4 regions of the Paraburkholderia sp. CNPSo 3281 genome follow, and region 2 is predicted to be linked to each of the others. Evidence: predicted binding sites of a transcription regulator. Region 2 holds the regulator's gene; each other region holds the start of a gene.

The links. The regulator HrcA, encoded in region 2, represses chaperone genes, less so after heat shock. The targets are predictions, from matches to a motif close to TTAGCACTCNNNNNNNNNGAGTGCTAA.
Region 1: a site for HrcA is predicted at 4,699-4,725, ahead of rpoH (RNA polymerase sigma factor RpoH). Genes of this name have one in related genera too.
Region 3: a site for HrcA is predicted at 3,981-4,007, ahead of M3I56_RS18805 (co-chaperone GroES). Genes of this name have one in related genera too.
Region 4: a site for HrcA is predicted at 2,260-2,286, ahead of groES (co-chaperone GroES). Genes of this name have one in related genera too.

Annotation. Positions count from the first base shown of each region.
Region 1 covers NZ_JAMBPS010000002.1:282,280-290,063, reverse strand. The annotation lists gene ptsP (phosphoenolpyruvate--protein phosphotransferase) at 1-1,638, shown strand, start outside; gene nagE (N-acetylglucosamine-specific PTS transporter subunit IIBC) at 1,759-3,522, shown strand; gene rpoH (RNA polymerase sigma factor RpoH) at 3,708-4,643, opposite strand; gene M3I56_RS03310 (nuclear transport factor 2 family protein) at 5,222-5,605, shown strand; gene leuA (2-isopropylmalate synthase) at 5,756-7,402, opposite strand.
Region 2 covers NZ_JAMBPS010000002.1:39,932-47,715, forward strand. The annotation lists gene dnaK (molecular chaperone DnaK) at 1-1,920, opposite strand, end outside; gene grpE (nucleotide exchange factor GrpE) at 2,171-2,773, opposite strand; gene M3I56_RS02275 (RNA-binding S4 domain-containing protein) at 3,324-3,731, opposite strand; gene hemH (ferrochelatase) at 3,779-4,846, opposite strand; gene hrcA (heat-inducible transcriptional repressor HrcA) at 5,066-6,085, opposite strand; gene M3I56_RS02290 (NAD kinase) at 6,358-7,269, shown strand; gene recN (DNA repair protein RecN) at 7,366-7,784, shown strand, end outside.
Region 3 covers NZ_JAMBPS010000017.1:108,768-116,551, reverse strand. The annotation lists gene epsC (serine O-acetyltransferase EpsC) at 1-549, shown strand, start outside; gene M3I56_RS18820 (helix-turn-helix transcriptional regulator) at 549-797, shown strand; gene M3I56_RS18815 (family 2A encapsulin nanocompartment shell protein) at 913-1,845, shown strand; gene M3I56_RS18810 (family 2A encapsulin nanocompartment cargo protein cysteine desulfurase) at 1,820-3,814, shown strand; gene M3I56_RS18805 (co-chaperone GroES) at 4,051-4,341, shown strand; gene groL (chaperonin GroEL) at 4,368-6,002, shown strand; gene M3I56_RS18795 (sulfonate ABC transporter substrate-binding protein) at 6,091-7,140, opposite strand; gene M3I56_RS18790 (LLM class flavin-dependent oxidoreductase) at 7,314-7,784, shown strand, end outside.
Region 4 covers NZ_JAMBPS010000031.1:27,477-35,260, forward strand. The annotation lists gene M3I56_RS25815 (hydroxymethylpyrimidine/phosphomethylpyrimidine kinase) at 1-37, shown strand, start outside; gene groL (chaperonin GroEL) at 193-1,833, opposite strand; gene groES (co-chaperone GroES) at 1,878-2,168, opposite strand; gene M3I56_RS25830 (hypothetical protein) at 3,061-4,149, shown strand; gene M3I56_RS25835 (TAXI family TRAP transporter solute-binding subunit) at 4,208-5,299, shown strand; gene M3I56_RS25840 (FAD-binding oxidoreductase) at 5,835-7,154, shown strand; gene M3I56_RS25845 (SDR family oxidoreductase) at 7,154-7,784, shown strand, end outside.

The DNA of each region.
Region 1 (7,784 bases), 240 kb from region 2:
TGGGACGAAGCCGAACTCACGCCGCCGGAACGCGCGAGCGGCCCATCGGCCGCGGAAAGCCGCCTGCTGGACAAGGCAATCGCCGCGGTGGACGCCGAGCTGAACCAGAGCGTGCGCACGGCTTCGCAGCGCGGCGCGATTGGCGAGGCGGGCATCTTCACGATGCACCGCGTGCTGCTCGAAGACCCGACGCTCGTCGACGCTGCGCGCGACGCGATCAGTCTCGGCAAGAGCGCGGGCTACGCGTGGCGCGAAGCGATCCGCGCGCAGATCGCGGTGCTCGGCAAGGTGGACGATCCGCTGCTCGCGGAGCGCGCCGCCGACTTGCGCGACCTCGAAAAGCGCGTGCTGCGCGCGCTTGGTCTGTCGAACACGGCCGCGCGCACGCTGCCCGAGGAAGCCGTACTCGCCGCCGACGAATTCACGCCTTCCGATCTCGCCTCGCTCGACCGCAAGCGCGTGATGGCGCTCGTGATGGCGCGCGGCGGCGCGACCTCGCACGCCTCGATCATCGCGCGCCAGGCCGGCATTCCCGCGCTCGTCGCGCTCGGCGACGCGCTGCATGCGGTGCCCGAGGGCACCGAAGTCGTCATCGATGCGGGTGCTGGCCGCTTTGCGTACACGCCGAGCGCGTTCGACATCGAACGCGCGCGCAGCGAAAAGCAGCGCCAGGCCGGCGTGCGCGAAGCGAATCGCCGCACCTCGCACGAGGCCGCGGCCACGCGCGACGGCCACGCGGTGGAAGTTGCCGCGAACATCGCGACGCTGGAAGACGCCAACACGGCGGTGGAAAACGGCGCAGACGCCGTGGGCCTCCTGCGCACGGAGCTGCTCTTCATCCATCGCCAGGCCGCGCCGACGGTGGAAGACCATCTTCAGAGCTACCAGGCCATCACGGACGCACTCGCGGGCCGCACCGCGATCATCCGCACGCTCGACGTGGGCGCGGACAAGGAAGTCGACTATCTCACGCTGCCGCCCGAGCCGAATCCGGCGCTGGGTCTGCGTGGCATCCGCCTCGCGCAGGTGCGTCCCGATCTGCTGGACGACCAGCTGCGCGGACTCGTCGCCGTGAAGCCGGCGGGCAAGGTGCGCATCCTGCTGCCGATGGTGACCGACGTGGGCGAACTCGTGCGCCTGCGCGAGCGCATCGACACCTTCGCACGTGAAGCGGGCCGCACGGAGCCGATCGAGGTGGGCGTGATGATCGAGGTGCCCTCGGCAGCGCTGCTCGCGGACCAGCTCGCGCGCCACGCCGATTTCCTCTCGATCGGCACCAACGACCTCACGCAGTACACGCTCGCGATGGACCGTTGCCAGCCTGACCTCGCGGCGCAGGCCGACGGTCTGCACCCGGCCGTGCTGCGTCTCGTGGCGGCGGCGGTCGAGGGCGCGAACCAGCACGGCAAGTGGGTCGGCGTGTGCGGCGCGTTGGCGGGCGATCCGCTCGCGGTGCCGCTGCTCGTCGGCCTCGGCGTGACGGAGCTTTCCGTCGATCCGGTTTCGGTGCCGTCGATCAAGGCGCGCGTGCGCAAGCTCGACTACAACGACTGTCGCGAGCGCGCGCAGAACGCACTCGCACTCGAATCGGCGCAAGCCGTGCGTGCGGCAAGCCGCGAAAGCTGGCCGCTCGATTGATGGTTTCTGTTTCACCCACCCTAAGCAATCCTTAAAAACACGCCGGCGCGCGCAGCGATCGCGCGCCGGCTTCTCTCACCCACACACGTCAAGCAAGAGATAGAGACTGGAGGCAGTTCAATGGATGGCAATCCGTTTCTCAAGATTCAAAGCCTCGGCCGCGCGCTGATGCTTCCCATCGCAGTGCTGCCGGTCGCCGGCATCCTGCTTCGTTTCGGCCAGGCCGACATGCTCAACATCAAGATCATCGCCGACGCGGGCGGCGCGATCTTCGATAACCTGCCGTTGCTGTTTGCGATCGGCATTGCAGTGGGCTTTGCGAAAGACAACAACGGCGTCGCCGGCCTCGCGGGCGCGCTGGGCTATCTGGTCCAGACGGCCGTGATGAAGGACATCAACGACAAGCTCAACATGGGCGTGCTGTCGGGCGTGGTGGCCGGTGTCGTCGCGGGCATGCTGTACAACCGCTTCAAGGACATCAAGCTGCCCGAGTTCCTCGCGTTCTTCGGCGGCAAACGCTTCGTGCCGATCGTCACAGGGCTCACGTGTCTGGTGCTGGGTATCGCGTTCGGCTACGTCTGGGGACCGGTGCAGGGTGTGATCGACACGGCCGGCCACTGGCTCACTACGGCGGGCGCGATCGGCACTTTCGTATACGGCTTGCTCAACCGGCTCCTGCTTGTCACGGGTCTGCACCACATCCTCAACTCGCTCGTGTGGTTCGTGTTCGGCTCGTTCACGCCGGCAGCGGGCGGCGCGGCCGTCACGGGCGACCTGCACCGCTTCTTCGCGGGCGACCCCACGGCGGGCAGCTTCATGGCCGGCTTCTTCCCGGTGATGATGTTCGGCCTGCCGGCAGCGTGCCTCGCGATGCTGCATGAAGCCCCGAAGGACAAGCGCGCGATGGTGGGTGGCCTGCTGTTTTCGATGGCGCTCACCTCGTTCCTCACGGGCGTGACCGAGCCGATCGAGTTCACGTTCATGTTCCTCGCTCCCGTGCTCTACGCGATCCACGCGGTACTCACGGGGCTGTCGCTTGCGATCTGCTCGCTGCTCGGTATCAAGCTGGGCTTCACGTTCTCGGCGGGCGCGATCGACTACGTGCTGAACTACGGGCTCTCCACGCATGGCTGGTATGCGATTCCGCTCGGTGTGGTCTATGCGGTCGTGTACTACGGGCTGTTCCGCTTCTTCATCCGCCGCTTCAATCTTCCCACGCCGGGCCGTGAAGCCTCGGCGGGCGATACGGCAATCGCCTCGTCGATGTCGGGCGTGGCGGTGGCAGCGGGCGGCGCGGCCACGGCGGCGTCGCTCTCGCGTGCTGCGCGTTATATCGATGCGCTGGGCGGCGCGGCCAACCTCAAGGTGGTCGATGCCTGCACGACGCGTCTGCGTCTCACAGTGGCCGATCCGGCGCATGTTTCCGAGCCGGCGTTGAAGGCGATCGGCGCGCGCGGTGTGCTCAAGCGCGGCGGCGAAAGCGTGCAGGTCATCATTGGGCCCGAAGCGGACATCATCGCCGACGAGATTCGCGGTGAGATCGCACGCGATGGCGCGGCCGCTGTCAGGACGGCGCCCGCGGCGCAGCCTGCGGGTCAGGCCGTTCAGGCTGCTCAGGCGAGCGCGAGCGCAGGTATCGCGCAGGGCCCGCTCGATCCGAATCCGTCGCGCTGGCTTGCGGTGTTCGGCGGCGTTGCCAACATCGTCTCGCTCGACGCGGTGGCGGCCACGCGCCTGCGCGTGATCGTGCGCGACCCGGCGGCCGTGGATCGCGAGCGCCTCGGCGCGCTCGACGTAGCGTGGACTTCGGCGGATACGCTGCACATCGTGGTCGGCGACGCCGCACCGCGCTATGCACGTGAACTGGCGCTCCAGCCGGCGTAATCGATCCGCTGACAACCAGCATACGTTGTACCGAGCGCCGCGGCGATTTAGCAGCGCCGGAAACAAAACGCCGCGGCAGGGTGCCGCGGCGTTTTTCACTGGCATACAGCGCGATACAGCGCGCAAAAGAAAAACCCCGTTCGCGGGAACGGGGTTTTCGGTTTGGCGTTGAGACCTGGCGACGGTTACGCGTAGTCGGCGAGCGCGCTGCGCATCTTCTTCATGGCGCTCGCCTCGATCTGGCGAATGCGCTCGGCCGAAACGCCGAACTCGTCGGCCAGTTCGTGCAGGGTCGAGCCGCCCGAACCGTCGTCGTCCACGTTGAGCCAGCGCGCCTCGATGATGCGGCGGCTGCGTGCGTCGAGCGCTTCCAGCGCGCTCGCAATGCCGTCCGACTGCAGGCGGTCGCGCGAACGTGCGGCGAGCACAGCGCTCGGCTCGTTGTGCGAGTCGGCGAGCCAGGCGATCGGGGCGAACGACTCCTCGCCGTCTTCGGTCTGGCCTTCGAGCGCGATGTCGGCGCCCGAGAGGCGCGTTTCCATTTCCACGACTTCTTCGCGCTTCACGTTCAGTTCCTGCGCGAGGCCGTCGATTTCCTCCGGCGTGAACGACTGCAGGCCCTGCTTGTGGCTGCGCAGGTTGAAGAACAGCTTGCGCTGCGCCTTGGTCGTGGCGACCTTCACCATGCGCCAGTTGCGCAGGATGTACTCGTGGATCTCAGCCTTGATCCAGTGCATGGCGTACGACACGAGGCGCACGTTCTGCTCGGGGTCGAAGCGCTTCACGGCCTTCATCAGGCCGATGTTGCCTTCCTGAATCAGGTCGGCGTGCGGCAGGCCGTAGCCGAGATAATTACGCGCGATCGACACCACGAGACGCAGGTGCGACAGCACCAGGCGGCGCGCGCCTTCAAGATTGTTTTGCTCGCGAAACTCGGTCGCGAACTGACGCTCTTCTTGTGGCGTCAACATCGGGATCCGGTTCACGGCCTGAATATAGGCGTCGATGTTGCCCAGCTGGCCGGGCAACAGGGAAGCATTCGCGAGCGCCAATGAGCCCCCGGCCTTGGCCGACGACGGGCTCAGCGTACTCGGAAGGGTCATGGTCATTGCGTTGCTCACGTAGCGAACTCCTCAGGAATCTTGCAAAAGTCAGACACCGACTCCACGGTGGATGTTAGCACTCTGAATTCCCGAGTGCTAATACTTGGAGTCTGTAGGGGCTTCAAGGTTCCTTGGTGCCTATCGAAATGGTTGTATCGATAGATTACACTAAACGGCGGCAGTCAAGCAGGGTGGGGCCTGGCGCCCGGCGCAGGCCCGCGCAGGGGGCAGGCCGAAGGAACACTCTAGAACGGGGCAGCAATCCGGCGCGAAAGCACGAGAAATAAAGGGTTGAATCAACGGCGCTAGAAGGGCGGCGGAGCGCGCCTGGACTTTGCCACGGAATCTGACAAATAGACATCGGACAAAGACGAAAGTGCTGCGCTGCGACATCCGGGCGCGGCCGTGGGGATGACGCTAGCGCCACGCGCGGTTTTCGCCGGGCGCGTGGCGTATGCACCATACATGGAGGCGTTGTCTTTGATCGCAAGTATCCATGCGCTAAAACCTGGTATAAATTTCAGCCAGACGTATGTAGAAAATCTTCGGCGTAGATCTCCGCTCATGCGCGGGTCGACGCGCAAGGGGCTCTAGCGATGGCGGCAAAACTAATCGATGCGATTCGCGGACTTGAGCGCGAGCGTTTTCGCGCGATGGTCGACGGCGACGGCACGTCGCTGGACCAGTTGCTGTCCGATCACGCGACCTTCGTCCACACCAACGGCAAACGCGAAACCAAGCAGCAGTTCATCGACGCGATCACGGCGGGCCGCCGCCGTTACCGCCAGATCGAGATCCAGTCGCAGGACGTGCTGCACGCGGGCAACGAGGCCTGCGTGGTCTCCGGCCGCGTGCTCATTGAGATGGAAGCAAATAACGGTGCGCTGCTCTTTCCTATTGCCTATACGGCGATCCAGACGCAGGAAGGGGGCCACTGGCGCCTGCTCGCATGGCAGGCGACGCGTTGCGCGATCGAGTGACGACCGGTAAGTCCACTCGCTGAAACACCGCTTGGGCGCTTCAGGCGCACGCCGGCGGCCCGTTTTGCCGCCGGCGCTCAACAATGCCGCCGATTTCCCTGCTGAAACTCAAACTGCTTCGCGCACCGCGCGCGACACGCGCGGAAGGTGTCAGGCCGCCGCGCGCCGATCCACTTGCGGCCAGACCGCGCGATTCACGGCGCTGACGACTGCCGCGACGCACGCATGGACCGCGTCTTCGCCCACGCCCACACCGTGGCGCAATGGCTGGCCGCCCACGCGCGCGCCGACGAACACGGCCGTGCCGCCCTGCGAGGTACGCTCGGTCTCGAACGATGTGATTTCGATGCGCTCGCCGGCCATCGCCGCGATGGCGGCGGCAACGGCTTGCGCATGCGCTTCGTCGCTGCTGGCGGCAGCCGGCATGGCCACATCACGGCCTTCCCAGCGCACACGGCCTGAACCGGCGCTGGCAGCCGGCCCGCGCGTTTCGAAGTACTCACGCGCGAACAGTGCGCAGACCGCATCGCCCGTGATTTCTTCGCCCGAGGTATCGGCAGCGGTCTGCACGGCGTGGCTGAACTCGATCTGGACGCGGCGGGGCGGCGTGAAGCCCATGCCGCGCTCGAGCAGATAGGTCGCGCCACCCTTGCCCGACTGGCTGTTCACGCGGATCACCGCGTCGTAGCTGCGGCCGAGATCGGCGGGATCGATCGGGAGATAGGGCACTTCCCAGACGGCGTCGGGCTGCTGCTGTGCCAAGCCCTTGCGGATCGCGTCCTGGTGCGAGCCCGAGAACGCCGTGAACACGAGGTCGCCCGCGTACGGATGGCGCGGATGCACGGGCAACTGGTTGCAGCGCTCGACCACGCGGCGCACGGCGTCGATATCCGAAAAGTCGAGGCCCGGATCGATGCCCTGGGTATAGAGGTTCATCGCGAGCGTGACGAGATCGACGTTGCCGGTGCGTTCGCCGTTGCCGAAGAGGCAGCCTTCGATACGGTCCGCGCCCGCGAGCAGCGCCATTTCGGCAGCGGCCACCGCCGTGCCGCGATCGTTATGCGGATGCACCGAAAGCACGATGCTGTCGCGGTATGCGAGATTGCGGTCCATCCACTCGATCTGGTCGGCGTAGACGTTGGGCATCGCCGCTTCGACGGTCGCCGGAAGATTCACGATCATCTTGTGATCGCGCGTCGGGCGCCACGTCTGGGCCACGGCGTCGCAGACTTCGCGCGCGAAGGTCAGCTCGGTCATGCTGAAAGTTTCGGGCGAATACTGGTAAGTCCAGTGCGTTTGCGGGTTTTTATCGGCATGTTCGCGGATGATGCGCGTGCCTTCGACCGCGAGCGCTTTCACTTCGTCCTTCGACTGGCCGAACACGATCTTGCGGAACGACGGGCAGATCGCGTTGTAAAGATGAACGATTGCGCGCGGCACGCCTTCGAGCGCTTCGAACGTGCGCGCAATCAATTCTTCGCGCGACTGCACGAGCACCTCGATGGTCACATCGTCGGGAATACGCTGTTCGTCGATCAGCTTGCGCACGAAATCGAAGTCGGTCTGCGAAGCGGACGGGAAGCCGACTTCGATTTCCTTGAAACCGATCGCGACGAGCATTTCGAAGAATTCGGTCTTCTGCTCGATGCTCATCGGCTCGATCAGCGACTGGTTACCGTCGCGCAGGTCGGTGCTCATCCAGATCGGCGCGCGTTCGACGGTGCGCGTCGGCCATTTGCGGCCGTTCAGGCGGATGGCGGGGAAGGGGCGGTATTTCTTGGCGGGATTACGCAACATGACGAGCCTCGTTCTTCATGGTGTCGTTTGCGATGGCGGTCGGCAGCGGGCGGCTGGCGGGCTGACGACGGAGCACGATGCGCGAAACTTCACGCGTACGGGCGGCAACCTCGGACGCGAAGAAGACGACCACGGTGACGGCGGTAGCCGGCGCGGCGAAAGCGGACGTGAACGATGCCCATGCAACGTGCATTTTGACCTCGCGACTCGTCCGAACGGTAAGCGGACGAATGCAGACGACAGGTTGTAGAGATACTGCGGATTTGGGGTACTGCGAAAACTGCTTTGGGAGGACCGCGGTGACCGGAGGAGGTGGTCGTTGCGGCGCTACACCAGCTTTAGGCTAGGCGTAGCAATAGGGCCGATAGTCGGCCGAGGGTAA
Region 2 (7,784 bases):
GTCGGCGTTGTTCTGTGCGCCCTGCTCAGCAGCACCCGCGCCACCTGCGGCACCCGCACCGGCTGCACCGGCCGCGCCTGCCTGCTGTGCCTGCATGTCGGCGTACATCTTTTCGCCGAGCTTCTGCGACGCGGTCGAAAGCGTCTCGACCTTCGCCTCGATCGTCGCCTTGTCAGCCGACGAGCTCTTCAGCGTTTCTTCCAGATCCTTCAGCGCGGCTTCGATCGCTTCCTTCTCGCTGGCTTCGATCTTGTCACCGTACTCGGCCACGGCCTTCTTCGTGCTGTGAACCAGCGCATCGCCCTGGTTGCGCGCGTCGGCAATCTCGCGCAGACGGTGATCTTCTTCCGCGTTCGCTTCGGCGTCCTTCACCATCTTCTCGATTTCCGCTTCCGACAGACCCGAGTTCGCCTTGATGGTGATCTTGTTTTCCTTGCCGGTGGCCTTGTCCTTCGCGCCCACGTGCAGAATGCCGTTCGCGTCGATGTCGAAGGTCACTTCGATCTGCGGCACGCCGCGCGGTGCGGGCGGGATGCCTTCGAGGTTGAACTCGCCCAGCAGCTTGTTGCCCGCTGCCATTTCGCGCTCGCCCTGGAACACCTTGATCGTCACGGCCGACTGGCTGTCGTCCGCCGTCGAATAGACCTGTGCGTGCTTGGTCGGGATCGTGGTGTTCTTGTTGATCATCTTGGTCATCACGCCGCCGAGCGTCTCGATACCGAGCGAGAGCGGGGTCACGTCGAGGAGCAGCACGTCCTTGCGGTCGCCCGACAGAACCTGGCCCTGAATCGCGGCGCCAACGGCCACGGCTTCGTCCGGGTTCACGTCACGGCGCGGGTCCTTGCCGAAGAACTCCTTCACCTTCTCCTGCACCTTCGGCATACGCGTCTGGCCGCCGACGAGAATCACGTCGTCGATGTCGCTGACCTTCACGCCTGCGTCCTTGATCGCCACGCGGCACGGCTCGATGGTGCGCTCGATCAGTTCTTCGACCAGCGCTTCCAGCTTGGCGCGCGTGATCTTGAGGTTCAAGTGCTTCGGACCCGACGCGTCTGCCGTGATGTACGGCAGGTTGATTTCGGTCTGCTGGCCCGACGACAGTTCGATCTTGGCCTTTTCAGCGGCTTCCTTCAGACGTTGCAGCGCGAGCACGTCCTTCGAGAGGTCGACGCCCTGCTCTTTCTTGAACTCGCCGATGATGTAATCGATGATGCGCTGGTCGAAGTCTTCGCCGCCGAGGAACGTATCGCCGTTGGTCGAGAGCACTTCGAACTGCATTTCGCCATCGACGTCCGCGATTTCGATGATCGAGATGTCGAACGTGCCGCCGCCCAGGTCGAATACGGCGATCTTGCGGTCGCCCTTTTCGGCCTTGTCCAGACCGAACGCGAGTGCGGCTGCCGTCGGCTCGTTGATGATGCGCTTGACTTCCAGGCCGGCGATGCGGCCTGCGTCCTTGGTGGCCTGACGCTGGCTGTCGTTGAAGTACGCGGGAACCGTGATCACGGCTTCGGTGACCGGCTCGCCGAGGTAGTCTTCAGCGGTCTTCTTCATCTTGCGCAGCACTTCAGCCGAAACCTGCGACGGCGCGAGCTTCGAGCCATGCGCTTCGACCCAGGCGTCGCCGTTGTCGTGCTTGACGATCTTGTAGGGCATCAGGCCGATGTCCTTCTGCACTTCCTTCTCTTCGAAGCGGCGGCCGATCAGGCGCTTGACTGCGTACAGGGTGTTCTTCGGGTTGGTGACCGACTGGCGCTTGGCCGGTGCGCCGACCAGCACTTCGTTGTCGTCCATGTAAGCGATGATCGACGGCGTCGTACGGGCGCCTTCCGAGTTCTCGATCACCTTGACCTGATTGCCTTCCATCAGCGCCACGCACGAGTTGGTGGTGCCGAGGTCAATACCAATGATTTTGCCCATTTTTGTCAAATCTCCAGATTTTGGTCGCTGTGCGGACGCCGCTTTCGCGCTGCGCAGGTAACTGCCTGCTCGAGCCGCGTTTTCCCTTGTGCGCGGCTGGCGTCCACTTCAATACGGAACTACTGCCCAAATAAGTGCCGCTACGGCGATTTCAAGGGGTTTGGGCTATGCGTTCCATCATTTTTTTCAATCGCAGGGCCGTTTGGGTTCCTTTTGGTTCCTTCACGCCGCCGCGCTTCTTACATTATTCTTACTTCGGTGCCGAAACGGTCACGAGCGCCGGACGCAGCACGCGGTCGGCGATCACATAGCCCTTTTGCAGCACGCTGACCACCGTGTTCGCTTCCTGCTCGGACGGCACCATCGAGATGGCCTGGTGACGATGCGGATCGAACTTCTCGCCCACGGGGTTGATGGCGAGGACCTTGCCCTTCTCGAGCGCGCCGGTCAGCTGCCTGAGCGTGAGCTCGACGCCTTCGTTGACCTTGGCGAGGTCGTCCGAGTTATGGGCGAGTGCGGCCTCGAGGCTGTCCATCACCGGCAGCAGATGCTCGGCGAAATTTTCGATCGCGAACTTGTGCGCCTTGGCGACGTCTTCCTGCGCGCGGCGGCGCACGTTCTCGGTCTCGGCCTTGGCGCGGATGAAGGCGTCCTGCAATTCGGTGACCTTCGCTCGGGCTTCGTTAAGCTGGGCTTCGGCCAGTGCGGCCTCGGCAGGCGCCGCAGCATTCTGGTCCACGCCGCCTTGGGCTGCCTGCTCGGCGGCGTCAGCCTTTTGGGGCTGGGCTGCTTGCGACGCCTCGTCCGCGGGCGTGGGGTTCTGGCTCGTCGGGTTCTCTTGCGTGTTTTCCATGTCGCTGAACGTCGTTGAATAGTGAAAAAGGGAACAAAGTTTCGGGCGCCATTCCGCGACCCGCTCTACCGCGCCGACGACCGTTGCGCCAACGCGACAGAGGCTTCGTGCATTGCGACAGCACATGGGTGCCGGATCGCTTGTTTCAAGGGGCTCCCGCGGCTTTTTTATACAGAGATCCAAGCCGCGAAATCGCCCGTAACAACCATTACTGCAGCGCCGCAAAAATGAAATTGAGTAAGGGACATCCCTGACCTACACTCAGGAACAGGTGCTGCTCATGGCGCGTTTACCCTGAGCCCGGCACCGCACCGAATGGGCCCACGGTCAGCACATTTTTTAGCGGCATCGCCGCGCATAAAAACGCTAACCGGGCCTCGAAACTGGCCGTTTTGCCGCGATCCCAAGGGGAGTACCGTGAAACTGACCTTTGCCATATCGGTGGTCGCGCTGGTACTCATCGCCGGAACTACGACCATCTGCATGTCGGGCGCCGTGAACGAAAACACGACGGAATACGGGGGCGTGCACGCTACGATGGAAGCGCTCTTCAACCCTCACGCGAAAATTTGTCGATAGTGCGGCGGTCGCGCTTGGTCGGCCTGCCCTGCAACACGGCAGCCGGTTCGCGAAAGAGCCGGCGCCGGTCCTGCTCCGCCGCGCGCCTCTCGCGCCCGGCCTGGGTTTCCGCATAAAGCGTCTGCGCGATGCTTGCGGGTCCGCGCACCTCGCAAATCCCCAGCACCTGCACTTCCCAGACCACGTGATCGATCTCGATTTCGACGAGGTCACCCACGCGCACGTCCTTCGACGCCTTCACGGCGTCGCCGCCAATGCGCACATGCCCCTTGCCCACGGCGTCCGAGGCCAGCGAGCGCGTCTTGAAGAAGCGCGCCGCCCATAACCATTTGTCGATGCGCAGCCGCGCGCCAGGGTCAGTCGAAATCTTGTAGTTCATCAGAAGCTTTCCGGATGCGCCGCTCAGTTCACGCTCAGTCCGCGCGGTCAGGCCACTGCGCCAGCCGGCGCTGCGGCCTGCACGGGCCAGCCCTGCAGGTGCTGCGCAACAATCTCGCCTAGCGCCGCGATCCACGCCGGCGAGGCATTCAGGCACGCAATGCGGTGAAACTCCTTGCCGCCGCCGTGCAGGAACTCGTCGCGCACTTCCATGCCGATTTCCTCGATGGTTTCCAGGCAATCCGCCGTGAAACCGGGGCAGAACACGTCAGCACGGCGCACGCCGCCCGCGCCCAGTTCCCGCAGCGTGGGCGCCGTGTACGGCTGGAGCCACTGCGCCCGCCCAAAGCGCGACTGGAACGTCACCCGGCATTCGACCGGCGTCAGCTCCAGCGCGTGCATGAGGAGCGTGGCCGTTTGCTGGCACTGGTCGTGGTACGGGTCGCCCAGATCGAGCGTACGGCTCGGCACGCCGTGAAAACTCAGCACGAGCCGGTCGCCCGCCGCGAAATTGGGTTTGCCGTGCGCGTGCCAGTACTGATGCACCTGGGCCGCGAGCGCCGCGATATACGCCGGATGGTCGTGATAGCCGCGCACCGTGCGGATTTCCGGCTGGTTGCGCATGCGGCGCAGCGCGGCAAAGGCCGCGTCGAACGCCGTGGCCGTGGTCGACGACGAGTACTGCGGGTACATCGGCATGAGCAGGATGCGTTCCGCGCCCGCCAGCTTGAGCTGGTTCAGTATCGCCGGGATGTCGGGCGTGCCGTAGCGCATCGCGTAATCGACGAGGACCGTGTAGTCGTTGATCTGCAGCAGATGGCGCAGGCCGTCGGTCTGCTTCTGCGTGTGCACGCGCAGCGGCGAACCTTCGGGCGTCCAGACCGCCGCGTACTTCTTCGCCGAAGAACGGCCGCGATACGGCAGGATCAGCGCGCGCAGGATGACCTGCCAGACCGGCGCCGGAATCTCGACCACGCGCGGATCCGAGAGAAACTGCGCGAGATAGCGGCGCACGGCGCGCGGCGTGGGCGCGTCCGGCGTGCCCAGGTTGATGAGCAGCACGGCGACGCGATGCGCCGCGGCGGACTGCGAAGGCCGCTCCAGGTCGAAACGCATAGGCGATCAGTGGCGCCGCGCGAATGCGCAGCAACGATTGCATGAAACAAGCATTATAGCGGGCGCCCCTGACGGGCCAAGCCGGAGCCGCGACGCAGCGACTCACCGCGCGTTGGCCATTCGGCCGATGGCGTGCGCCACGCCTTGCGGGGATGATCGTCGGAAAGGCGGGTGTGCCCGATGCCGGTATGCCCGATGCCGGTATGCCCGATGCGGCGCTCAGTTCTGGCTGAGCGTGAGCGAGAGCAGGCGCGCAGTGATGTCGACGATCGGGATCACCCGGTTGTACGCCATGCGCGTCGGCCCGATCACGCCGAGCGTGCCGACGATCTTGCCGTTCACCTCGTAGGGAGCCGTCACCACGCTCATTTCCTCGATCGGCACGAGTTGCGACTCGCCGCCAATGAAAATCTGCACGCCCTGCGCGTGGCTCGAGACGTCGAGCAGCTGCAGGAGGCTGGTTTTCTGGTCGAACACGTCGAAGAGCTTGCGCAGGCGCGCCATGTCCGAGGAAAGGTCGGCCACTTCGAGCAGGTTGCGCTCGCCGGAAATGAGCAAGGTGTCGCCGCTTTCGGGCTCTTCGGTGCTCGCGGTCACGGCCGCGTGCATGAGCGTGGTCATGTCGCCGCGCAGCGCGTCGATTTCCTCGCGCAGACGGCGGCGCACCTCGTCGAACGACAGGCCCGCGAAGTGCGCGTTGATGTAATTCGAGGCTTCGATGAGCTCGGAAGGCGTGAAGTCGCGCTGCGTCGCCATGATGCGGTTCTGCACGTCGCCTTCGGGCGTTACGATGATGAGCAGGATGCGCTTGTCGGACAGGCGCATGAACTCGATCTGCTTGAACACGTGGCTGCGCCGGGGCGTCAGCACCACACCCGCGAACTGCGAGAGGTTCGACAGCACGCTGGCGGCCGCCGCCACCACTTTCTGCGGCTCGCCGGGGCGCAGCGTGGTCTTCACCGCGCGCGTGAGCGCGTCGTCGTCGGAGCTGGGCTCGACGGTGAGCATGGTGTCGACGAACAGGCGATAGCCGCGCGGCGTGGGCACACGCCCGGCCGAGGTATGCGGGCTGGACACGAGACCCAGCTCCTCGAGGTCCGACATGACGTTGCGGATCGTCGCCGGGCTCAACTCCAGGCCGGAATAGCGCGACAGCGTGCGCGAGCCGACCGGCTGACCTTCGGCGATGTAGCGCTCGATCAGCGTCTTGAGGAGGGTTTGTGCGCGAGGATCTAGCATGACTCAAAATTTTAGCCTAATGGCGGGTTGGCTGCGAGTGCGCCGCCAGGCCGGGCCCGGCGGGCCTGCCCGCAGGGTGGGGCGGCCCGGTATCGGCCGCCGTCGCCCGGCGGATTGCACGACACATTGCACGCCCCCTCGCCCGGCACAACGCGCGTTGTCATCGCCGTGTCACCGGCTTCGGGCTGGAGGGCGCGGCGCGCAAGGCCTGGCGGGCCGCACCCGGCTTGCGCCAGGTTCTTTTCGTGACCTGACTATGGTGTAATGCCGGCATGCAGATCCAGAAGATCCAGAGCCAGTTCAAGACGGTTGCGCTCGTTGGGCGCAGCAATACGCCAGGCATTGCCGAGCCGCTGACGGCGCTCGCCCAGACCATTTCGAAGCGCGGCTTCGAGGTCGTGTTCGAAGCGCAGACCGCAGAGGAAATCGGCGCGCAAGGCTATCCCGCGCTGCAGCCGGCCGAAATCGGCGCGCGCGCGGACGTGGCCGTCGTGCTCGGCGGCGACGGCACGATGCTCGGCATCGGCCGCCAGCTCGCGCCCTACCGCACGCCGCTCATCGGCATCAACCACGGGCGGCTTGGCTTCATTACCGACATCGCGTTCTCCGAGATGCAGGAGGTCGTGCCGCAACTGCTGGCGGGCTCGTTCGAGCGCGAGGAACGCTCGCTGCTGGAGTCGCGCATCACGCGCGACGGCGACCCGATCTACCACGCGCTAGCCTTCAACGACGTGGTCGTGAACCGGAGCGGCTTTTCGGGCATGGCCGAACTGCGCGTGAACGTGGATGGCCGCTTCATGTACAACCAGCGCTCGGACGGTCTGATCGTCGCGACGCCGACGGGCTCGACCGCCTACGCGCTCTCGTCGCAGGGGCCGATCCTGCATCCGCAGCTGCAAGGCATCGTGCTCGTGCCGATCGCGCCGCACGCGCTCTCGAACCGCCCGATCGTGCTGCCCGACGACTGCAAGGTGAGTATCCAGATCGTGGCGGGCCGCGACGTCAACGTGAACTTCGACATGCAGTCGTTCACGGCGCTGGAGCTGAACGACGTGATCGAGGTGCGCCGCTCGCGCCACACCGTGCCTTTCCTGCACCCGGTCGGCTACAGCTACTACCGCACGCTGCGCAAGAAGCTGCACTGGAACGAGCACCCCTCGCTGCAGGGCGATCCGGAGGACTAAACCCGCGTCTTCGCGTGAAGCGCGCGGGGCCGTTGCCATGCAGCCAGCAGTCCCACGGTCATCAAAGCCAATCCAAAAAGAGCAGAACCAGACGCCATGCTTCGCCATCTCTCGATTCGCGACTTCGTGATCGTCGCCGCGCTCGACCTCGAATTCGACAGCGGCTTCACCGTGTTTTCCGGCGAGACGGGCGCGGGCAAGTCGATCCTGATCGACGCCCTCGCCCTCACGCTCGGCACGCGCGCCGACGCGAGCGTGGTGCGCACGGGCGAGAGCCGCGCCGACATCACCGCCGAGTTCGATGTGCCCGCGCATGCCGCGCTTTGGCTCGACGAGCAGGCGCTCACGAACGGCGATGGCGAGCACACGGTCATGATGCGCCGCGTGGTGGACAGCGGCGGGCGCTCGCGTGCCTTCATCAACGGCACGCCGGCCACGCTCGCGCAGCTGCGCGAGCTGGGCGAAATGCTCGTGGACATCCACGGCCAGCATGCGCACCAACTGCTCATGCGCCC
Region 3 (7,784 bases), on a different contig from region 2:
GCCGCGGGCAGCGTCGACGAGGTGCTGCTCTGCTATCCGGGCGTGCTGGCGATGATTCACCACCGGCTCGCCCACGAACTCTACCGGCTCGGTTTGCCGCTGCTCGCGCGCATCATCTCGGAGCTGGCGCATGCGGCCACGGGCATCGACATTCATCCTGGCGCGCAAATCGGCAGCGCGTTCTTCATCGATCACGGCACGGGGGTCGTGATTGGCGAAACCGCCGTCATTGGCGAGCGCGTGCGCGTCTACCAGGCTGTGACGCTCGGCGCGAAGCGCTTTCCGCGCGACGCGGCCGGCAATCTCGAGAAAGGGCTGCCGCGTCATCCCATTGTCGAAGACGAGGTCGTCATTTACGCGGGCGCGACGATTCTCGGGCGTGTGACGCTCGGGCGCGGCGCTGTGATCGGCGGCAATGTCTGGCTGACCGAAAGCGTTCCCGCCGGGGCGCATATCACCCAGGCGATTTCCAGGCACGACGTGCGCGCACCGGCGAATGGACGGACGGGTAGCGCCGCGCCGGATGCGATCACGATGGGCGCGGCATGATGAGCGCGATCGTCCATGACTTCGGCGCCAAGGTGCGCCGCCTGCGCGAGGCACAGGCCTGGTCGCAGGAGCGGCTCGCCGAGCATGCGGGACTCAACCGCACCTATGTCGGCGAAATCGAGCGCGGCACGGCCATCGCATCGATCGTGACTGTCGAAAAGCTTGCGCTGGCTTTCGGCGTGGGTATCGCGGAACTGCTTGCGGGCGGGGCCGCCGTCTCGCTTCCCGCCAGCCCGTTGTCTTCCTGAGTCGTCCCTGCACGCTGCCGTCTATAGCCGGTTGATCCGGCTCCATTGGCTCCTGATAATCGACCGTCGTCATAAGCAAAGCAGTTTTTGTTATAAGTAACCGGAGCCCTCGTTCATGTCCTCAATTCAGAGCGGCCAGACCGCGCTTGGCGATAACGCCGCGCGGCAACTGGCGAATGCCACCAAAACCGTCCCGCAGCTTTCCACGATCACGCCGCGCTGGCTTACGCACCTGCTGCAATGGGTGCCGGTCGAAGCCGGCATTTATCGTCTGAACCGCGTTAAGGATCCCGAAGCAGTGCGTGCCGCCTGCACGGCTCGCGAGGACGAAGGCACGCTGCCCACGACATTCGTGCCTTACGAAGAGCAGCCGCGCGAATACTTCCTCAACGCGGTGAGCACGGTGCTCGACGTACACACGCGGATTTCCGACCTGTACAGCAGCCCGCACGACCAGATCAAGGAGCAACTGCGCCTCACGATCGAGACGATCAAGGAGTTGCAGGAAAGCCAGCTCATCAACAATCCCGACTACGGCCTGCTGGCGAACGTCGAGGAAGACCAGCGCATTTTCCCGCTGACCGGCGCGCCCACGCCCGATGACCTCGACGAACTGCTCACGAAGGTGTGGAAGGAACCCGCGTTCTTCCTTACCCATCCGCTCGCGATTGCCGCATTCGGGCGCGAATGCACGCGGCGCGGCGTGCCGCCGCCTACGGTCAGCCTGTTCGGTTCGCAGTTCCTCACGTGGCGCGGCATTCCGCTGATTCCTTCGGACAAGGTGCCGGTTGCCGACGGCAAGACCAAGATCCTGTTGCTGCGCGTGGGCGACAAGCGCCAGGGCGTGGTGGGCCTGTATCAACCGGGCGTGGCGGGCGAGCAGGGGCCGGGGCTGTCGGTGCGCTTCATGGGCATCAACAACCAGGCGATCGCGTCGTATCTGATCTCGCTTTACTGCTCGCTTGCGGTTCATTCGCCGGATGCGCTGGCTGTGCTCGATGACGTGGAAATCGGCAAGTACCATGACTACCCTGACACCTACCGCTAAGCCAACGGAGATCGCGCATCCGCCGTTGCCGGGCGGACTGCCGGATCCCGCCACGCTCGCGCGGCTCGCCAACGAGTTTTTCAGCACGTTGCCGGGCGGCGCAGGCGCGCCCGGCGTCGCGGCAGGCAGCGGCGCGGTAGGCGGCGTGCCGTCCGCATTGCCGGCGGCCGCGCCGATACTCGCCTCGATCAGCAATCCGGCGCCGGCGGGCTCGCCGCTCGCGGGTCCGGGCGGCACCGGCACGGGCGTGCCGGGCTTCGCGCCGCCGCAAGGCAAGGCGCCGGGCTTGAATCTCGCGCCTTCCGCGCCCACGCACGTGCTTTCGCTCGGCAATCGCGTACCCGCGCTCGCGCCGCATGCGGCGGCGGCGAACGGGCTGCCCGACAATGCGGTGACGGTCGCGCCGGCGCTGGAGCCGCGCGCGGGCGGTGCGCTGCTTGGCGTGCCGCAGGCTTACGCGGTAGCCGAGCCGTCCGAGCCAGTGCGAGCCACGACGAGCGAGCGTGCGCCGTTCTACTTCACGGAAACGGCGGGCAACGGCTGGCGCGATACGGCGCGCGATATCGAGGTGCCGGTGCACGGGCTCGCTTCTCCCGAAGCGTTCGGGTTGCCGGGCGACGATGCGCTGCGTGGCCTGCTGGCGCTCAATCATCTGGACTACGATGCAAACGGCGGCCCCGCGCGATACTTTCTCGGCGAACGGGCAGCAGCGCCAGGCGTGAGCCAGGGCGTGCCGTTGCGCGGCGCGCATCCGCCTTTCGATGTCAATGCGGTGCGTCGCGACTTCCCGATCCTCCAGGAGCGCGTGAACGGTAAGCCGTTGGTGTGGTTCGACAACGCCGCGACGACGCACAAGCCGCAGGCCGTGATCGACCGCCTCGCGTACTTCTACGCGCACGAGAACTCGAACATTCACCGCGCGGCGCACACGCTCGCGGCGAGAGCGACCGACGCGTACGAGCATGCGCGCAAGACGGTGCAGCGCTTCATCAATGCATCGTCGCCCGAAGAGATCGTGTTCGTGCGCGGCACGACCGAGGCGATCAACCTGATCGCGAAGACCTGGGGCGTGCAGAACGTGGGCGAGGGCGACGAGATCATCGTCTCGCATCTCGAGCACCACGCGAACATCGTGCCGTGGCAGCAGCTCGCCGCGCTCAAGGGCGCCAGGCTGCGCGTCATTCCGGTCGACGATTCAGGCCAGGTGCTGCTGGACGAGTACCGCAAACTGCTCAACGACCGCACGAAGATCGTCTCGGTCACGCAGGTGTCGAACGCGCTGGGCACGGTCGTGCCGGTGGACGAGATCGTGGAGCTTGCGCATCGTGCGGGCGCGAAGGCGCTGGTCGACGGCGCGCAGTCGATTTCGCACATGCGGGTGGACGTGCAGGCGCTCGATGCGGACTTCTTCGTGTTCTCGGGCCACAAGATCTACGGGCCGACCGGCATCGGCGTGGTGTACGGCAAGCGCGAGGTGCTGGAAAACATGCCGCCATGGCAGGGCGGCGGCAACATGATCCAGGACGTGACGTTCGAGCGGACTGTGTTCCAGCCGCCGCCGTCGCGCTTCGAGGCAGGCACCGGCAATATCGCCGATGCGGTGGGGCTGGGCGCCGCGCTGGACTATGTGAGCCGCGTCGGCATCGAAAACATCGCGCGTTACGAGCATGATCTGCTTGCCTACGCAACGAGCGTGCTCGCGCCGGTGCCGGGCGTGCGCCTCGTGGGCACGGCCCGCGACAAGGCCAGTGTGCTGTCGTTCGTGTTGAAGGGCTACAGCACCGAAGAGGTGGGACAGGCGCTGAGCCGCGAAGGCATTGCAGTGCGCGCGGGGCATCATTGCGCCCAGCCCATTCTGCGCCGTTTCGGTCTGGAAGCCACCGTGCGGCCCTCGCTCGCGTTCTACAACACGTGCGAAGAAGTCGATGCGCTCGTGTCGGTCATTCGCGGTCTGGCGCCGCGGCAGTAGCACGACCCCGGAGCGGCGTTGCCTGACGCCGCTCCCCTTCTTCTTTTCCTCTCTCCCTTTGCCGTTTTCCACTTCCGCGCGATATCGATAAGCCCGTAACCGAGATATCGATCTGCCAATCCGTTATTGGAGCGGCGCGCGCCGGCTTTCTATACTCGGTTTTCCATCAGCACTCGCAAGCGGCGAGTGCCAGTTTCACCGCGAATAACCGAGAGATAACCGCAAGGAAGCCACCCATGAGCCTGCGCCCACTGCACGATCGCGTGATCGTCAAACGACTCGACCAGGAAACCCGCACTGCGTCGGGCATCGTCATTCCCGATAGCGCCGCCGAAAAGCCCGACCAGGGCGAAGTGTTGGCCGTGGGGCCGGGCCGCCGCGACAACGACGGCCGCCGCATTGCGCCGGACCTGAGCGTGGGCGACCGCGTGCTGTTCGGCAAATACGCGGGCCAGACCGTGAAGGTCGACGGCAACGAACTCCTCGTGTTGCGCGAAGAAGACATCGTCGCAGTCGTCAATCAATAAGTAAGAACCGGAGAGAGCACGTCATCATGGCAGCCAAAGACATCGTATTCGGCGATATCGCCCGCACCAAACTCATCGAAGGCGTGAACCTGCTCGCCGACGCCGTCAAGGTCACACTCGGCCCGAAGGGCCGCAACGTCGTGCTCGAACGCAGCTTCGGCGCGCCCGTCGTGACGAAGGACGGCGTTTCGGTCGCCAAGGAAATCGAACTGGCCGACAAGCTCCAGAATATCGGCGCGCAGGTCGTGAAGGAAGTCGCCTCGAAAACGAGCGACGCAGCGGGCGACGGCACCACGACCGCCACCGTGCTTGCGCAGGCGATCGTGCGCGAAGGGCAGAAGTACGTGGCGGCGGGGCTCAACCCGCTTGACCTGAAGCGCGGCATCGACAAGGCCGTGGTGGCCGCTGTGGAAGAACTCAAGAAGATCAGCAAGCCCACCACGACGAGCAAGGAGATTGCGCAGGTCGCGACGATTTCGGCCAACGGCGAGGAGTCGATTGGCCAGCGCATTGCCGAGGCGATCGATCGCGTAGGCAAGGAAGGCGTGATCACGGTGGAAGACGGCAAGTCGCTCGCCGACGAACTCGACGTCGTGGAGGGCCTGCAGTTCGATCGCGGCTATCTCTCGCCGTACTTCATCAATAACCCGGACAAGCAGGTCGCCGAACTCGACAATCCGTTCATCCTCCTGCACGACAAGAAGATCTCGAACATTCGCGACCTGCTGCCGCTGCTCGAACAGGTGGCGAAGGCCGGGCGCCCGCTGCTGCTGATTGCCGAGGATATCGAGGGCGAGGCGCTCGCCACGCTCGTCGTCAACAACATTCGCGGCGTGCTGAAGACGGTGGCCGTGAAGGCGCCGGGTTTCGGCGACCGCCGCAAGGCGCTGCTTGAAGACATCGCGATTCTCACGGGCGGCCAGGTGGTCGCCGAGGAAACGGGCCTCACGCTCGAGAAGGCCACGCTCCAGGAACTGGGCCAGGCCAAGCGCATCGAGGTGGGCAAGGAAAACACCACGGTGATCGACGGCGCGGGCGAAGCGGGCGCCATCGAGGCGCGCGTGAAGCAGATTCGCGTGCAGATCGAGGAAGCGACCTCCGACTACGACCGCGAGAAGCTGCAGGAACGCGTGGCGAAGCTGGCGGGCGGCGTGGCCGTCATCAAGGTGGGCGGCGCCACCGAGATCGAAGTGAAGGAAAAGAAGGACCGCGTGGACGACGCGCTGCATGCCACGCGCGCGGCCGTGGAAGAGGGCATCGTGCCGGGTGGCGGCGTGGCGCTGATCCGCGTGCGTCAGGCGATCCTCGACCTGAAGGGCAAGAACGCCGACCAGACGGCGGGCGTGAAGATCGTGCTGCGCGCGCTGGAAGAGCCGCTGCGCCAGATCGTGAGCAACGCGGGCGAAGAAGCGAGCGTGGTGGCGGCGAAGGTCGCGGAAGGCACGGGCAACTTCGGTTACGACGCGGCGACCGGCGAATATGGCGATCTGGTCGAAAAGGGCGTGCTCGATCCGACCAAGGTCACGCGCACGGCGCTGCAAAACGCGGCTTCGGTAGCGGGGCTGCTGCTCACGACCGATGCCACGGTGCATGAGGCGCCTAAAGCCCCGGCGGCGCAGTCGCCGGCGGGTGGCCCTGGCGGCGCCGATCTCGGCTTCTAAGCCGGTTTTGTCGGGCAACGGGGGGAAGGCCGCCCTGGCGTTACGCCAGGCGCGGCTGGCGTGTTTCGACAAGCGGGCGTCAGCGCGCTCAGGTGGATTGCCAGCGCGCATCGGCGACCACGAGCTTCTTCGGGATCAGCTTGAGTTCGGAGAACGTATCGGCGATCTGCTGCTGGTAGGCGAGCGTGGCCGCGTCGATGGGCTGCACGCCGTAGCTCGCGCGCTTGAGGGCGAGTTCGAGCGTCGGCGCGTCGAGGCCGACAAGCGGTGACAGTTGAGCCGCGACGGTCGGAACGTTGTCGCGCGCCCAGGTGTCCACGGCGCCGATTTCCTCCACGACCGCATGCAGGACAGCCGCATGCGCGGTCGCGAAGTTGCGACTTGCTATGTAGTACTGCGTATTGCGAGCGAGGTTTTCACCGTTCGCGATCGAACGCACTTTCGCCTGGCGTTCGATCGCCGCGAGATAGGGGTCCCAGATCACCCACGCGTCTACGCTGCCGCTTGTGAACGCGGCGCGCGCATCGGCGGGAGCGAGATAGACGGGCTGGATGTCTTCGTACTTGAGGTTGGCTTTCTGCAGCGCCTTGACGAGCAGATAGTGCACGTTTGAGCCTTTGTTGAACGCAACGCGCTTGCCGCGCAGGTCGGCGGGCATGCGAATTGGCGAATTTTCGTGCACGACAATGGCCTCACCCTGCGGCGCGGGCGGCTCGCTTGCAATGTAGACGAAATCCACGCCGCCGGCCTGCGCAAAGATGGGCGGCGTTTCACCTACGGTGCCGACATCCACCGCGCCGGCGGCAAGCCCTTCCAGCAACTGCGGGCCGCCGGGAAACTCGAGCCATTGCACGGTGAAGCCCAGCGGCGCGAGCCGCTTCTCCAGCGTGCGCTGGGCCTTTAGCACCACGAAGTTGCCGTACTTCTGGAAACCGATGCGCAGGACCTTGCCGTCGTCCGCGCGTGCCGCGCCGCTTTGAAGCGCCAACGCGGCGGCGCTCGCGAGCCCCGCTGCGCCACGCAGCGCGGCGGCCGTCGCGGCCCCCGCTGCGAGCTTCAATAGCTTGCGGCGCGCGCCTTTTGCCGTGTGGTCATCGTGATTCTCGTAGTTGTCGTTCGACATCGTGCCGTTGCCCATTTAAATGTCCACGTTGAAACTGCCGCGCTTGCGCGGCGATCCGCCTCCCACCTTAATCTGTTTCAACATCGGCACAACCAAGATATTGTCAGATGCTTATCTGCGCTGGCGCCCACAGCGGATTTTGCCGATCCGGAGTATGTTGTGACTTTCGTTTTCCGGTGGCCGAAGCGATGAACCGAAATCGACAGTTGCATCTCGGCGCATTCATGCGCCCCGTCAGCCTGCACACGGGGGCGTGGCGTTACCCCGGTGCATACCCCGACGCGAATTTCAACTTCGCTCATCTGAAGCGCTTTGCGCAGACGCTCGAGCGTGCGCGTTTCGACGCGTTCTTCATGGCCGATCACCTGGCCGTCTTGAACATGCCGGTCAACGCGCTCAAGCGCAGCCACACCGCCACCTCGTTCGAACCGTTCACCTTGCTCTCGGCGCTTGCCGCTGTGACGGAGAAGATCGGGCTCGTCGCAACGGCTTCGACGACGTTCGACACGCCTTACCATGTCGCGCGCCGCTTCGCCTCGCTGGATCATCTGAGCGGCGGCCGCGCCGGGTGGAACCTCGTGACGACTTCCAATCCGGACGCAGCGCTCAATTTCGGCCTCGAGGAACACGTGGAGCACGACGAACGCTATCGCCGCGCA
Region 4 (7,784 bases), on a different contig from region 2:
CGCGGATGAAGCATCTCCGGGCGAAGCGAAGCAATAAAACTACGACTTGGCCTTCTACCCGGAGGCCAAGCGTGCAAACCGCCCGGACGAAAAAAAGCCCGCATCGCTGCGGGCTTTTTTCTTTTCGGGCGAGGGAAACACCCCTCACGGGGCGTTCCCTGCACGGCGATGTAATTTCGGCGCGAGCCGTAATCACATGTCCATGCCCATGCCGCCCATGCCGCCGGGCATGCCGCCGGCCATCGGAGCATCTTCCTTCGGCACTTCAGCAACAGCAGCGTCCGTCGTCAGGAGCAGGCCAGCAACCGAAGCTGCGTTTTGCAGTGCGGTGCGCGTGACCTTGGTCGGGTCGACCACGCCGGCTTCAACCAGGTCGCCGTACTCGCCGGTCGCTGCGTTGTAGCCGTAGTTGCCGTTGCCAGCTGCAACCGCTGCCACGACCACCGACGCTTCTTCGCCGCCGTTCGTGACGATCTGGCGCAGCGGCTCTTCCATCGCGCGCAGGACGATCTTGATACCGGCGTCCTGGTCTGCATTGGCGCCCTTCACGCTGGCGATTGCCGTGCGTGCACGGATCAGCGCAACGCCGCCGCCCGGGACGATGCCTTCTTCAACGGCAGCGCGGGTTGCGTGCAGCGCGTCTTCCACGCGTGCCTTCTTTTCCTTCATTTCGATTTCGGTCGCAGCGCCAACCTTGATCACTGCCACGCCGCCTGCCAGCTTGGCAACGCGTTCTTGCAGCTTTTCGCGGTCGTAGTCCGAGGTCGCTTCTTCGATTTGCGTGCGGATCTGCTTCACGCGTGCTTCGATGTTCGCGCCTTCGCCAGCGCCGTCGATGATCGTCGTGTTTTCCTTGCCCACTTCGATGCGCTTGGCTTGACCGAGTTCGGCCAGCGTTGCCTTTTCGAGCGTGAGGCCGGTTTCTTCCGCGATGACTTGACCGCCGGTCAGGATCGCGATGTCTTCCAGCATGGCCTTGCGACGGTCGCCGAAGCCCGGAGCCTTGACGGCGACGGTCTTCAGGATGCCGCGGATGTTGTTGACGACCAGCGTTGCGAGGGCTTCGCCTTCGACGTCTTCAGCGATGATCAGCAGCGGACGGCCAGCCTTCGCGACTTGTTCCAGAACCGGCAGCAGATCACGGATGTTCGAGATCTTCTTGTCGAACAGCAGGACGAACGGGCTTTCCAGCACGGCGACTTGCTTGTCCGGGTTGTTGATGAAGTACGGCGAGAGGTAGCCGCGGTCGAACTGCATACCTTCGACAACTTCCAGCTCGTCTTGCAGCGACTTGCCGTCTTCGACGGTGATGACGCCTTCCTTGCCGACCTTGTCCATCGCTTCAGCGATACGGTCGCCGATCGACGTGTCGCTGTTTGCCGAGATCGAGCCGACTTGCGCGATTTCCTTGTTGGTCGTGCAGGGCTTGCTGACCTTGCGCAGCTCTTCGATCGCTGCTGCGACGGCCTTGTCGATGCCGCGCTTCAGGTCCATCGGGTTCATGCCCGATGCGACGTACTTCATGCCTTCGCGGACGATCGACTGGGCCAGAACCGTAGCCGTCGTCGTGCCGTCACCGGCGTTGTCGCTGGTCTTGGAAGCCACTTCCTTGACCATTTGCGCGCCCATGTTCTGGAGCTTGTCCTTGAGCTCGATTTCCTTTGCGACCGAGACACCGTCCTTGGTGACCGTCGGGCCGCCGAACGAGCGCTCGAGCACCACGTTGCGGCCCTTCGGACCCAGCGTGACCTTCACTGCGTTGGCGAGAATGTTCACGCCTTCAACCATCTTGGAACGGGCGGAATCGCCGAACACGACGTCTTTAGCTGCCATCTTCTAACTCCTTGAATTCTTGAATAGTGAGCGGTGGAATGAACTTACTTGTTCACCACGGCCATGATGTCTTCTTCACGCATCACGAGCAGTTCGTTGCCATCGACCTTGACGGTCTGGCCAGCGTACTTGCCGAACAGGACGCGATCGCCGACCTTCACGTCGAGCGCGATCAGGGCGCCCTTGTCGTCGCGCTTGCCCGGGCCGATGGCCAGGACTTCGCCTTGATCCGGCTTTTCTGCCGCTGCGTCCGGGATCACGATGCCCGAAGCGGTCTTGGTTTCTTGATCCAGGCGCTTGACGATCACGCGATCATGCAAAGGACGAAGGTTCATGGATTTCCTCTGTTGATTGGGACTTGAAGAGACTCAAGAAAACCTGGCTGCCGGTAACCGCCAGCCAGAGATGTTGTTAGCACCAGAGTTGTTAGCACTCTCATGCGGTGAGTGCTAATTATATGGACGAGGAGTGACAAATTCAAGAAGGGCGGAATGGGAAGTCGCCGTTGAGGTGGGAACCACTCTTTGTCAATCCAATTTGAACTATCGGGCGCCCGGATTTGAGTGCCACGCCATAATATTTTCCAGTTAAAACAATGACATAGCATGCCATCCCACTTGGGAAGACAAGGGGGCGCCTGGGTCTGGAAGTAGAGGCGCGCTCTCGCGTGTCGAGCCATCTGAGACGCCTCTCGGGGAAATCCCCAACCCCGTGCCGAGGACTGGGCCAATCAACCAAAGGGAATTGTTACCACGCCAATGCGCGCACGCGCTCAACAATACGACGCATATTCATAGAGTGGAATTATCGATCCATGTTTTGTCATGCGCTAGCACTATTGACGGAGCACAAGCCGCGGGCGCGCGCATTCGCCAGTAGTCGGTCCGACCGGCCTCGTTGCCAAAACCACCGCGTGCCCAGTTTCTTAAGGTCGGTCGGATTCAGGGCTTCGCCGACTCCGTCGGGCGCCAGCTCACCCGTGCTTTTCGACGTGCGCCAGCGGCGCTGGCTTTGAGGCCAGCGGCAACGCATATGTGCGGTAAGCAACACTGGTAATTAGCGTATGAATGGACAATCCCTCATATGATCTTTCAAGCGGCTGCGTCCGGTCAGGCACCGCCGCTTTCCTGCGCATGCAGATCGTGGGTTCCGCGAGGCCTCGCCGATCGCTTCAACGACGATCCTGAACATGCCGAAATGGCGTCGCCATGACGGTGGAACGACAGCATGTCCGCTCAGATTGCTCGTGACCAGAGTTTCCCCACACCATGCAAGCTCTGTGGGGGAGTGCTCTACCAGCAGATCGATTCCTGCCCTTACTGCGGCGCGGATCGTCCGCTGGATACCGCTGCACGCGTGCATCCGAAAGCCGCGTCAAGAGCCCATGGCCCTATGGCAGTGCCTATGCCTGCCGTCGCGAAGCTATCGCCGGCCGGTGCGTCCGCATCCAATCGCCCATCGGTGCACGCCGACTATCTCCACCACTATGAGCTCGAGTATCGGCGGCTGCTCCGGCACACGGGTCGCCAGCGCTTCACGAAGGGGCTTTTACTCGTCTCGCTCATTCTCGCGATCGCGTGTGCCGCGTTTGTGCTGTTCGGCGAACGGCACAAGCAGGAGGGGCCCCTCGAAGCTCGTAGCACCACGTACTCGACGGACGGTTCAGTCCCGCCCTACTCGCCTCATCAACAGACTAACGTGATGCCCCCGGCTGCCGACACGGGGCCGCAGTTCGCCGCGCCGAAACCGGGCGCAATTCCGCACTTCAAAGACGCGCAGGACATTGCAGCACGCGCGCAACGCCGCGACGACACGCTGCAAAGCGCAGACCGATGCGCGACGCAACGTGCCTGGGCCTGCGTGCAGCAACAGGCATCGGAGGCGCTCGCGATTGATCCGGGCAGCCTGCACGCGCGATCGTTGATGGAGCGCGCCATTCTGGCGACGGGTTGGTCGCCGCTCCGTTCGCCGAGGGGCGCAGCGCAAATGGATGCGGCGGTGCCACTGCCGCACGATGCGCGCACCGTACCGCTGCCGTCGTCGCAAGACTGGGCCGCGGCCACCCCGTCAGCATCGAAAGACCCACCCGCATCCGCGCCGCCTCCCCCGCTGCCGGGCGCGACCAACTCTCCAGCGACCGTGAATCCAACGGACCTCGGCGATGCGAATGCGAGCGCCACGGCGTCCGCTGCGGACGAATCCGCCAGCACGGGCGCGCCGGGTCCGCCCAGCAACGACAACGGCGCCGATGCACAGGAACGCGCAATTCTCCAACTCGGTTGGAAGCACGCCGCCCCCTCCGAAGCCACACATTGAAAACGATTCCATGAAATAGGGAACCGCCGTTCATCACTTCCAACGTGGGCGAAAAATCATGCTGAAAATGACCCTCGCGGCACTGGCAGGACTGGTCGCCTTGCTTTTTGCGCCGCTCGCCGTCTCCGCCGCTGCAGACGCGAACTACAAAATCGTGACCGGCCCGGAGCGCGGGACGTACATTCAGATCGGCCAGGACCTGGCGAAATGGGTCGCGCAGCCGGCGGGCATCGACCTCGAAGTGATCCCATCGAAAGGCTCGGCGGAAAACGTGCAGCGCATGCGTTTCGAGCCCGGCGTGAAGCTCGCGCTCGTGCAGTCCGACGTCTACCAGGCCTACGTCGACATGGCCAATTCCGGCAACGAGGAGGCCGGCACGCTGATACGGCCGCTGCGACTCATCATGCCGCTCTATGACGAAGAGATTTACTTCGTGGTGCGTAGCGACTCACCGATGAAGACGATCAACGAGATCAAGGACAAGATGATCAGCGTCGGCCTGATCGGCAGCGGCACCGCGCAGTCGGCGACGACGCTGTACCGCCTCATGTTCGGCCAGCCGATTCCAGAGCAGAACGCGCAGCATCTGAGCAACGAAGATGCGCTGGCCGCACTCATCGTCAAGAAGATCGATGTGGCGATCATCGTCGCCGGGCAGCCCGCCAAGCTCTTTACCGACATGAACCCCGAGCTGCTGCAGCAGATCCGCTTCCTGCGCGTCGATCCGAACGCGCCAGAGACGGCTCGCGCTAAGCAGACCTACTATCCCGCGACGATCCACGTGTCGAGCTACCCGAACTGGCTCAAAGAAGACGTGCCGACGTGGACGGTCAAGGCCTTTCTCGTCACCTATGACTACAACCTGCGCGATACGGTCGGCAACCTGAGACGTTTTGCTGATTCGCTGTGCGAGAACTTCACCAACCTGCAGGAGCACGGCCATCCGAAGTGGAAGCAGGTGAAGCTCGAACTGCCGGGCCTCGGCAAAGGCTGGCAATACTATCCGCCCGTCGAGCGGCGTCTGAAGGCCTGTTTCGCGCATCGCACCGCGATGCAGGCGGCCGCGCCGCAACGCGCAGCCGCCGCGGAACAAGTCAATGCACGACCGTGCTCGGACCAGGAGCGCCTGCTGCTACTTTGCAGCAAGTGATTCGACACGAACGGGTATCCAGTAGCACGTGGCGAATCGCGCGACGAACATATGCCTGAAGTGCAATCGAGAGTGCCCTTGTGTCGGCACCCACCCGAGAAAAGACGCAAATGCACGCTTAACGCCGAATATCGGCCAGTTATGCGAATGACATAAACCAACCGCATGTTGGTGTACACGCCAGCAAATCCCCCGATGCTGGCCCCGGCCAAACATGATCGCAATCGTCTGTATCCCGACAAAGGGCAGGCTTGTTCCGCCATGTAAAGCAGCGCCGCTCACGGATGCGATAGAAATACACGGCTCGGACCACGAGGTCGCCCGGCAGTTCGCTCGCCTCGGATTCGGCGACGCTACGCGTCGCTTTTCCTGAGGGATGTATCCCGATCAAATGCAGAGCCTGTGATCCAGAATGCTGCCGGCAAGGCAGAGTTCGTGTGCCAGAAGGCGGACTTTGTGTTCCGGCGAACGGTAATCCCGGCGCAGCCTCCCTAATATGCGCCTACTGTTAATCATTAACCCGCGATCGCATGTCATGAGCGTCTCGAAGCTCAGTTCCTGGGGCCACTACCCGTACGCACCGCAAACCGGCCGCGAGCCCGGTTGGCGGGAAAACGCGCAGACTGCGCTCCGCGATGCCGGCAAGCGCTTCGGTACGACATTGCCGTTCGGCAATGGGCGCAGCTATGGCGACAGTTGTCTTGCCGCCACCGACCACGTCCTCATGCTTCGCGGTCTCGACCGCTTCATTGCCGCGGATTGGAAAGCCGGCGTCATTCGTGCTGAAGCGGGCGTCACGCTCGGCGACGTGCTGACGCTTGCGGTGCCGCGCGGCTGGATGTTGCCTGTCACGCCCGGTACGCAATTCGTAACGCTCGGCGGCGCGGTTGCCAACGACGTGCACGGTAAAAACCACCACGTGCGCGGCACCTTCGGACGACATGTGCGTCGCTTTTCGCTGCTGCGCTCCGATTGCGAGCCACTTGAATGCGCACCCGAAGAAAACGCGGAGTTCTATCGCGCAACGATCGGCGGCCTCGGCCTGACAGGAATCGTCGAATGGGTCGAGCTGCAACTGATGCCTGTCGAGTCGAGCCGCCTGGCCACCCACACGAGTCCCTTCGGCAATCTCGATGAGTTTCTTGCGCTGTCGAACGAGTACGACGCGAAGCACGAGTACGGCGTAGCGTGGATCGACTGTTTAGGGCGCGGCACCTCGCTTGGGCGCGGCATCTATGTCAGCGCCGACCATGCGACCGACCGCTGCTTCGACATGCCGCACCGGCCCGTGCGGCGCGTGCCGTTCGCCCCGCCGTGGTCCCCCGTGAACCGCTACACGCTGAAGCTCTTTAACGAGTTCTACTACCGCCGGGCGGCGAGCAAGGCAGGGCCCGCCGTGGTCAACTGCGCGAGTTACTTCTATCCACTCGACAGCATCGGGGAATGGAACCGCCTGTACGGACGACGCGGCTTTCAGCAGTATCAATTCGTTGTGCCCGATGACACGGCCCGTGACGCTTTACACGCGTTCCTCGACGCGATCGCCTCAAGCCACGCGGGCTCCTTCCTCGCGGTGCTCAAGCGCTGTGGTCCGCTCGTCTCTCCAGGGTTGCTCTCGTTCCCGATGCGGGGAATTTCACTCGCCCTCGACTTTCCCCAGCACGACACGCGCAACGCGACGCTTTTCGCGCGACTCGACGCGATCGTACGCGAAGCGGGCGGCCGCCAATATCCGGCCAAGGATGCCCACATGACTGGTGCGGATTTTCGTGCCGCCTATCCGGCATGGCAGGCCCTCGAACAACTGCGCGACCCGGCCTTGATGTCGCGCTTCTGGCAACGGACAACCCGGTAATGGACAAGAACATTCTGATCGTGGGCGGCTCCTCCGCCATCGCCGTGGCGTGTGCTCGAGAATGGATCAAAAGTGGGGCGAACTTCATGCTGGCTGGGCGCCACGCGACGCGTCTCGACGCGGTCGCTCAGGACCTGCGCGTACGCGGTGCTGGCCGAGTCGGCACGTTCGTGCTCGACGTGAACGATTTCGAACAGCACCGCCCCATGCTCGACGCCGCCATGACAGAGCTTGGCCGCATCGACATCGTTCTACTCGCGCACGGCACCCTCTCCGACCAGTCGGAGTGCGAACGCGACCCACAGGCTGCGGTGCGCGAGATCACCGTCAACGCCCTCTCGACGATCGCCCTGCTCACTCTGCTGGCCACCGTGTTCGAGGCACAGAAGAGCGGTTCGATCGCCGTCATCTCGTCGGTTGCAGGCGACCGCGGGCGCCCTTCGAACTACGTCTACGGCACCGCCAAAGCGGCGGTGACGACCTTCTGCGAAGGGCTGCGCGCGCGGCTCTTCAAGTCGAACGTGAAAGTCCTGACGATCAAGCCGGGTTTTGTGAACACCCCAATGACAGCGGGACTCGCGCTGCCGGGCCCGCTCGTCGCCTCGCCCGAACGCGTGGCGACAGACATCG